2 regions of the Bacillus hominis genome follow, and region 1 is predicted to be linked to the other one. Evidence: predicted binding sites of a transcription regulator. Region 1 holds the regulator's gene; the other holds the start of a gene.

Region 1 (4,399 bases):
TTGATACCAATCGCGTGCTCCCTTCCGAAGCCTTTCGATATCAATTGTTTGTATCTCTGTCACTGCGCCAAGAACGATATTTTGCATCGATAACACATCCACACCGTACACATAAGCGAGTGTAATGACACATTCTCTCACTTGATCTGTAATCGCCTTTTTAGGAACAAGCGCTGATAGTCCTTCTACAAATAAAGAGAAATCAAAGAAATCATTCCAAACTTTCGGAGCATCCCCATTCTCGTTACTTGGCATAGTTGTCGTTTTCGGGATACGCAGTTCTTCTTGCGCATATTCAAACTGACCTGGGTTAAACGAATCAAATACATCGTTGAAGGAGCGCGTAACATTTTCATAAGAAGCAAAATCGAATTCTTCTTCTAAGAAATATTGCTTTACTTGGTTGTATTTTGTCCGACTCAAGCGATTATATAAAAAGATACTTAAAACAATATCATCAAAAAACTGCTTCGGAGATAAAGGTGGTTGCAATTCATATATAAACATTCGAATATCTTTTTCTTTCTTAATATATACATTTAAAAGACCAATCGCTTCTAACTTTACTCGTTCCCCATATATTTCAGGAAGTTGCATTTGCATAGTCACCATAAGAGAGTGATGTGTATTCTCTTTTCCAAACACACGATCTTGCTCTAACTCTCCCCATAGCGTCATGTATAAGCTAAAAGCTCTACTACCTATTAACGGCTGATACAACATCGTTAATACTTTCCGGTCGTAATTATGTAACAACCCTTTCGCACTTACTTTATAACGATCAATCGGCAATAGCTCCATCCATGACTGTTTTTCCATTCTTGCTTTTCCTTTCTCTCATCCAATCTAACCTATATTTCACTCGTTCTATCTTTATTATATAATTTATTCCGCTATTTGCGGACAGTAAGACTCCCACCTCAAAATTCGGCGAATGCGAGGAAGTTAGGTGGGAGATAAATTCCCGTAAGTGCCCGATTGGTGAAGGCTAATAATTATTGGGGATGAACCACCCAATGATTAAAGTTTCACTTTATTAGCGAAAAAGAGCTATTAGCTTCCGCTTCTAGCTCTCTTATCTCGTTTACTTACAGTATATAAAGAGATTCCTTCTACTCTCTCTCTTTTTGCAGTATATCTTTTAATTCTTCAATAAATACATTTAAATCTTTAAATTGACGATACACAGAAGCAAAACGTACGTAAGCAACATCATCAATATCACGAAGTTCTTCCATAACAATTTCACCAATCATATCACTTTTCACTTCTGATATACCTAAGTTACGAAGTTCACGCTCCACACTTTGTGTTACTTCTTCTAACTGCCTTAAAGATACAGGTCTTTTTTCACACGCTTTAATTAAACCGCGTAAAATTTTCTCTTTATTAAACTCTTCTCGTGTTCCTTCTTTTTTAACAACGATAAGAGGTGATTCTTCTACTCTTTCAAATGTCGTAAAGCGACTTAAACAACTTTCACACTCTCTTCTTCTTCGAATAGAACGCCCCTCGTCTACCGGACGCGAATCTAACACTCTTGTGCCATTATGAAAACAGGATGGACAACGCAATTCATTCACTCCTTTACAATATAATCTTTATTCTTTCGCTACTCACCTACATGTGAAAATATATATACAATATTATATAACTCATTCTTCTACAATGACCACTCTAAGTTATTACATATCGTGATCCTATTTTATATAAACTAAAAAAGAGGTGCATTATACACCTCTTTACATTTTAAATCAATTATGTTCTTTTTTAAAGAGCTTTTGTTTCTCTCTGCTTAATTTCGAAGCTACCAGTGCCTCGAGGAAGCTCGATGCTCTCACGCGTTTTCGCGTTTAAACCTTCTGCAATATATTCTGCAGCAACATTTGGATCAATACGATCCCCACAAGTATAAACATCAATACTTGCATAACCGTGCTCCGGAAAGCTATGAATTGTTAAATGTGATTCCGAGATAATTACCACTCCACTTACACCTTGTGGTGCAAATTTATGAAAAGCAACCTCACGTACTTCAGCACCAGCTCTTAGTGCTGCATCCACAAATAATTGTTCAATATACGGCATGTCATTAAGCTTGTCGAAATCGCAATCCCAAAGTTCAGCGATTACGTGACGACCCATCGTATCCATAGTATCCATTCTACAGTTCCCCCTTGTAAATTTATTCTAACTGTTCGAATTGAAAACTAATTTGCAATTTGGCTTGCTCCACTACCACGGGGGAAAGTTAGTCCAGAGAGGTCCTAACCCTTTAAGTAGCGACTACGTACCTCAGCTCTTAAGTTTACGAGTGTTAGTATACTTTGTTTATTTTCATTTTGCAACAACAGTTTTTTCGATTTTCTGTCATAATTTCCTCTTTACTTTTCCCTAAAAAAAATAAATGATTCACAAATACAGTAATCACAACGTTTTTGGTATGTCCACTATTTGAAAATATACCCATATAATTTTTTTCTTTTCAGAAAAAAATAAAAAAAGAGAGCAAATATTCACTTGCCCTCTCCCTTATTCACTTAAATATGTTGCACATTTTCTTGTTTTGCTAATTCATCAACAACTAACGTTACAAGATCTACAACACGACGAGAGTAGCCCCACTCGTTATCATACCAAGCAAGTACTTTCACTTTACGATCACCCATTACCATTGTAGATAAACCATCAATAATAGCTGAGTGTGTATTTGTATTAAAGTCGATAGACACTAAAGGCTCTTCACTGAATTCTACAATTCCTTTTAACGCACCGTTTGCAACAGTTTTGAACGCTTCATTAATATCTTCAACTGTTACATCACGTTTTACGTCTACTACTAAATCAACAAGAGACACGTTTGGTGTTGGTACACGAAGTGCCATACCATGAAGTTTTCCATTTAAATGTGGAAGAACTTTTGCAAGCGCTTTCGCAGCACCCGTCGTTGTAGGAATGATTGACTGTCCGCAAGCACGTGCTCTTCTTAAATCTTTATGTGGGTTATCAATATTTTTTTGGTCATTTGTATAAGCGTGAACAGTTGTCATTAAACCGTTTTCAATTCCAAACTGCTCATCTAACACCTTTACAACAGGTGCTAAACAGTTTGTTGTACAAGATGCATTTGAAATAACGGTATGTTTTGTAATATCTAATTGGTCTTCATTCACACCAACTACAATTGTTACATCTTCATTTTTACCAGGCGCTGTTAAAATAACTTTTTTCGCTCCAGCTTCAACGTGAAGAATTGCTTTTTCTTTTGAATTAAATTTACCAGTTGCTTCAATTACAACTTCAACACCTAGATCTGTCCAAGGCAATTCCTTTGGATCACGGTTGTTTAAAAGGCGAATCATTTTCCCATCTACTAATAAGTGATCTTCAAATGCTTCCACTGTTCCGGCAAACTTACCGTGTACTGTATCATATTTAATTAAATGTGCTAACGTTTCGGACGGATAGCTTGCATTGATTGCTACAATTTCGAATGCGCTTTCTTTTATTGCTTGACGAAACACCATTCTCCCAATACGTCCAAATCCATTAATTGCCACACGAGTCATAATATGTTATCCCCCTTGAATGCGTTATACTATTTATCTCAAATCCCAATATTAGTATAACACAAAAAGGAGGAATGTCACTAAGCATTTTCATTAATTTCACAATTTTTTAATCAATAATGTTCCACTTCTTTAAAATTACCTGTAATTGTGTTTTCGTTCCCATAATTGTGCCATCATTATTTATCACTTCATCTGCATTCTTCACTTTTTCTTCTAATGGCATTTGAGATTGAATACGCACCGTTGCTTCTTCTTCTGAAAAGTTATTTCGTTTCATTAAACGGTCTAATTGTGTATTCGGCGTAACCGCTACAACTAAAACGCGATCAACGAGACTCGTTAATTTACTTTCAAATAAAAGAGGAATATCTAACACAACCGCTTGCACACCTTCTTTTATGTACATTTCCTTTTGCATATTCATTTCCTCACGCACTGCCGGATGAACAATTTTATTTAACTGCAATCGTTTTTCTTCATTATGGAAAACGACACTTCCTAATTTCGGTCGATCCAGTTCTCCGTCTTTTTGTAACACTTCCGTTCCAAATACTTCTACAATTTTGTTATATGCTGGTTTTCCTCGTTCTACAACTTCTCGCGCAATAATATCTGCATCAATAACTGGTATACTTAGCTCGCGAAACATTTGAGACACTGTACTTTTTCCACTTGCAATGCCCCCTGTTAATCCAATTACTACTGTCATCATAATCCCCCTCATAATAAAAGGCGCGAAACTAGTGTTCCACGCCCATACTTACATTTTCCAAATTCCAATAATAATGAGTAATACCCCAGGCAGGAATGTAAATTTTTGTAACCAT
Region 2 (4,399 bases), 990 kb from region 1:
CCCATAACTGATCTAATAAATGTTGACGTGACAACACAATTCCTTTGTTCTCCATTAAATAAACGAGAAGCTCAAACTCCTTATGTGTCAATATAATTTCTTCTCCATCTACTAAAACTGTTCTAGATAGTCGATTCACTTCTATTCCGGCTAAAGACATAGTATTTTCTTCTGATACTCCTACCGCTCCATCCGCACGTTTCAATAACGTCTTCGCACGAGCTACTAACACTTTCGGACTAAAAGGTTTTGTTACATACTCATCTGCACCTAGTTCAAAACCTAGTAATGTATCATCCTCATCAGAACGTGCTGTCAGCATAATAATTGGTACCGCTGACTCCTTTCTAATTCGTCTACAAACAGACCAACCATCTATTTCTGGTAACATAATATCTAACATAATTAAATCAATTGTATGTTCAGCAAATAATTCGAGCGCTTTTTTTCCATCTTCCGCTTCGATTACTTCAAAGCCTTCATTACGAAAATAATCGCTAACAATTTCACGTAATCTTCTTTCATCTTCAACAAGTAATACTGTTTTATTCATATAACCTATCCCGCCTTTTTACTCTTTCAATCGAATAATACGTTGATTGGAGCTTCCGCGAAATGGAAGTGTTAAATCTTTTTTATCAAGTTCAAATCTTCCATCGACCAAAACATCCCCATAATGTAACAATTCTATCATATCATTATTTTGAGCACTCTGTATCTCTTCTAACATATAACCTGTATAAATCCATAGATTTTTTTTCAAATCCTTCACTGCTTTTGCTACTTTTTTCACTTCAGCAGCTTGAAAAAATGGATCTCCACCTGAAAATGTTACATCGGTTAATGGATTCTTTTCAATCTCTTTCACAATTTCTTCTACCGTCATTTCAGTTCCATTGCAAACATTCCACGATTTTGGATTATGGCAACCGATACAACGATGCGGACAGCCCGCAAAAAACACGACTGTCCGCAATCCTTCTCCATCTACTACACTATCATGAATGATATTCATAACTTTCATTTATGCTTCACCCGATCCATCTCTTCACTACGTTTCGCGCTATTCCACTTTGACATATCTCCTACAAGATATCCTGTTATGCGGCGAATTCTTTCTATTTCATTCTCATCTTCATTTCCGCAGCTCGGACATTCATTCCCGATAATGCCATGATAACTACAGCACTTACAACGATCAACAGGATGGTTAATTGAACCGTATCCTACTCCGTACTGCGCCATCGCTTGTACAATTTGCTTTAACGCCTTTTGATTATGCACAGCTGCACCATCTAGTTCAATGTACGTAATATGTCCGCCATTACAAAGAGCGTGGAACGGCCCTTCTAATCGAATTTTATTTATCGCTTGAATATTGTAATACACCGGTACGTGGAACGAATTTGTATAATAATTATGATTTGTCACACCGCTAATTACACCAAATTCTTCTCTATCTTTCTTCACAAACTTTCCTGATAACCCTTCTGCTGGCGTTGCAATTACAGAGAAATTGAGTTGATGTTCTTCCGTCGCCTTATCCATCCTCTTCCTCATAAAGGAAATAATTTCATATCCAAGCTTCCACGAGTCTTCATTTTCTCCATGGTGCTTTCCGGTTAACGCTACTAAACATTCTGCAAGACCAATAAAACCAAGACTTAACGTCCCTTGTTTTAAAATCGGCGCCACAGCATCTTCAGGTTGTAACGTTTCTCCACCGCGCCATACACCCTGTGAATATAAGAACTGAAATTCTCTTGCTCTCTTTGTACATTGATAAGCAAATCTCTCTAATAATTGCTTAACGCCTAAATCTAAGTAATGACTTAGCGCTTCAAAAAACGCTTCTTTTGAACCACTAATTAACGCTAATTTCACTAAATTAATAGAAGTAAACGATAAATTCCCTCTTCCAATTGCTGTTTCTTCCCCATGTATATTAGACATAACACGAGTACGACACCCCATATAACATACTTCACTTTCAGGTCGACCATCATAGTGCACTGCATTAAACGGAGCATCTAAAAACGAAAAGTTAGGGAATAATCGCTCAGCCGTCGTTTCTAACGCTAATTCAAATAAATCATAGTTCGGATCACACTCTTCAAAGTTCACGCCTTTTTTCATTTTGAAAATTTGAATAGGAAAAATTGGTGTTTCCCCTTTACCAAGTCCAGCTTGCGTCGCTTTTAAAAGTTGCTTAATTAAAAGTCTTCCCTCTTTCGATGTGTCTGTTCCGTAGTTAATAGAAATAAACGGTACTTGTCCCCCGCCCCTACTATGCATACTATTTGAATTATGAACGAAAGCCTCACACGCCTGATACGTATCATTTTCTGTTTCTTTCCATGCAAATTCCTCTATTTGTTCTTTCGTAAGCGGATATGACTGTAGTCGTTTTTTATGTCTCTCTACTGTTTTTCTCACATATGGAGCTAAATCAATATCAAAGAGTGCAAACGATTGACCACCGTGCTGCATATTTTGATTCGCCTGAAAAATAATTGAAGAAAGCGCCAACGCACTTTTAATGTCTTGCGGTTGTCTCATATGCCCATGTCCAGTATGAAAACCGTTAGCAAGCATTTGCGCTAACGGAATTTGCGAACAAGTCGTCGTTCCTGTTGCATAAAAATCTAAATCATGCGGATATAATATATTTTGATCTATCGCTTTTTTCACTTGATCTGATAATAATTTCTCTACTGCATAATACTTTGCGCTCTCAGATGCGAACGTTCCCATTACTCCCATTGGAGATCGGCCATCTACATTTGCATTTTCCTGCATTAAATCTTGTTCATTACCATGGATAATTGTCTCAAATACTTTCATTAATTCTTCTCCACGTACATTTTGTTTCAACATTCATAACCCTCCACCAACATGTTGTTGTCTTTTGATTAAAATCATACAACATATAGTTCTAGTGTTTTTGTGAAAAATGTAACATTCCTGTGAAAGTTTTTTTAAAAATTAATGACTTTTTCATTTATAAAAAAGAAATGTGCTCTTTACAAATGTATGGTACAATATACGGGAAAAACTCTTTTTACCCTTTATCAACACATTTGTATAAAGGAGACTGAACTCATGGTTATTACATATCTTTTATTTATCGTTGCCTACTTGCTCGGTTCGATTCCATTTGCATTAGTCGTTGGCAAAATCGGTTATGGAATCGACATTCGTGAGCATGGAAGCGGTAATCTAGGCGGAACAAATACATTCCGTACATTAGGGAAAAAAGCAGGTTTTATCGTAACAATTGCTGACATTTTAAAAGGTACATTAGCAACAGGTCTACCGATTATTTTCGGATCAGATATTCACCCACTATGGTTTGGATTAGCCGCTGTTCTTGGACATGTCTATCCGATCTTCGCAAAATTCCGCGGGGGGAAAGCAGTTGCAACTTCTGCTGGCGTGCTATTATGCTACTCACCAGTTGTATTTGCAATATTAGCGGTTGTCTTTTTCACCCTTTTATTTACAACAAGATACGTATCACTTTCTTCTATGGTAACAGCTGTCGTTGCTGTTATTGCATCAATTGTTAGCGGGGATAAAATCTTCATTATTGCGATGTGTTTATTAGCTGGTATGGTTATTTATAAACACCGTGCAAATATCGGACGAATTATAAATAAAACTGAACCAAAAGCAAACTTTTCAAAAAAGCAAAAATAAGATCGTAACCCACATAACGCAAAAAGAAAACGTGAAGCATATTAATAGCGTCTTTTTGCGTTATTTTTTATACTTAAGAAAAAGCAACATAATTTGGAGGAACTACACATGAATCTTTCCGTAACAAAAGAAGCAGCACAATGGTATAAAGACGAATTAAAATTACAATCAGGTGAAACACTACGCTTTTTCGTACAATACGGCGGTTGCAGTACTGTGCAAAAAGGACTTTCTTTAGGAATTCGTAAAGATGATCCTGCGCATCCTGCTGTTCAAACTCAAGAAGAAGGTATTAACTTCTTTATTGAAGGCGATGATGAGTGGTTCTTCGATGGACATAATTTATTAGTTACACTTAACGATGGTGATGATTTCCCTCAATTTAATTATGAAAAATAAAAAAGCGTGGCAGTAGCCACGCTTTTTTATTTCTTTTTAATTTCCTCATATTTCGCATACCACTCAGGATATAATTTTTTAAATGATACAGGGCGGAACCCTTCTTTTTTCGCACAAATATTCGTTGTACTTGCAGTAATACAAAGCTCGCCATCACCGTTATAAATTTCATAACCATATACAACACGAAGCGGGCTCACGGTATCAATCCACGTTTTCACAATTGCTTTTTCTCCGTAACGCATCGCTTTACGATATGAAATTTGTAAGTCTAACACTGGAGAGATAATTCCCTCTTTCT

Evidence for each region. The regulator NrdR, encoded in region 1, represses ribonucleotide reductase genes. The targets are predictions, from matches to a motif close to AACACNATATATNGTGTT.
Region 2: a site for NrdR is predicted at 2,920-2,937, ahead of QUF93_RS18935 (anaerobic ribonucleoside triphosphate reductase). Genes of this name have one in related genera too.

What each region holds. Positions count from the first base shown of each region.
Region 1 covers NZ_JAUCFS010000005.1:4,169,258-4,173,656, forward strand. Annotated here, with positions in the region: gene QUF93_RS24235 (replication initiation and membrane attachment family protein) at 1-819, opposite strand, end outside; gene nrdR (transcriptional regulator NrdR) at 1,113-1,574, opposite strand; gene speD (adenosylmethionine decarboxylase) at 1,771-2,154, opposite strand; gene QUF93_RS24250 (glyceraldehyde-3-phosphate dehydrogenase) at 2,541-3,569, opposite strand; gene coaE (dephospho-CoA kinase) at 3,679-4,281, opposite strand; gene ytaF (sporulation membrane protein YtaF) at 4,333-4,399, opposite strand, start outside.
Region 2 covers NZ_JAUCFS010000005.1:3,177,753-3,182,151, forward strand. Annotated here, with positions in the region: gene QUF93_RS18925 (response regulator transcription factor) at 1-553, opposite strand, end outside; gene nrdG (anaerobic ribonucleoside-triphosphate reductase activating protein) at 572-1,024, opposite strand; gene QUF93_RS18935 (anaerobic ribonucleoside triphosphate reductase) at 1,021-2,877, opposite strand; gene plsY (glycerol-3-phosphate 1-O-acyltransferase PlsY) at 3,103-3,699, shown strand; gene QUF93_RS18945 (HesB/YadR/YfhF family protein) at 3,808-4,098, shown strand; gene QUF93_RS18950 (acyl-CoA thioesterase) at 4,125-4,399, opposite strand, start outside.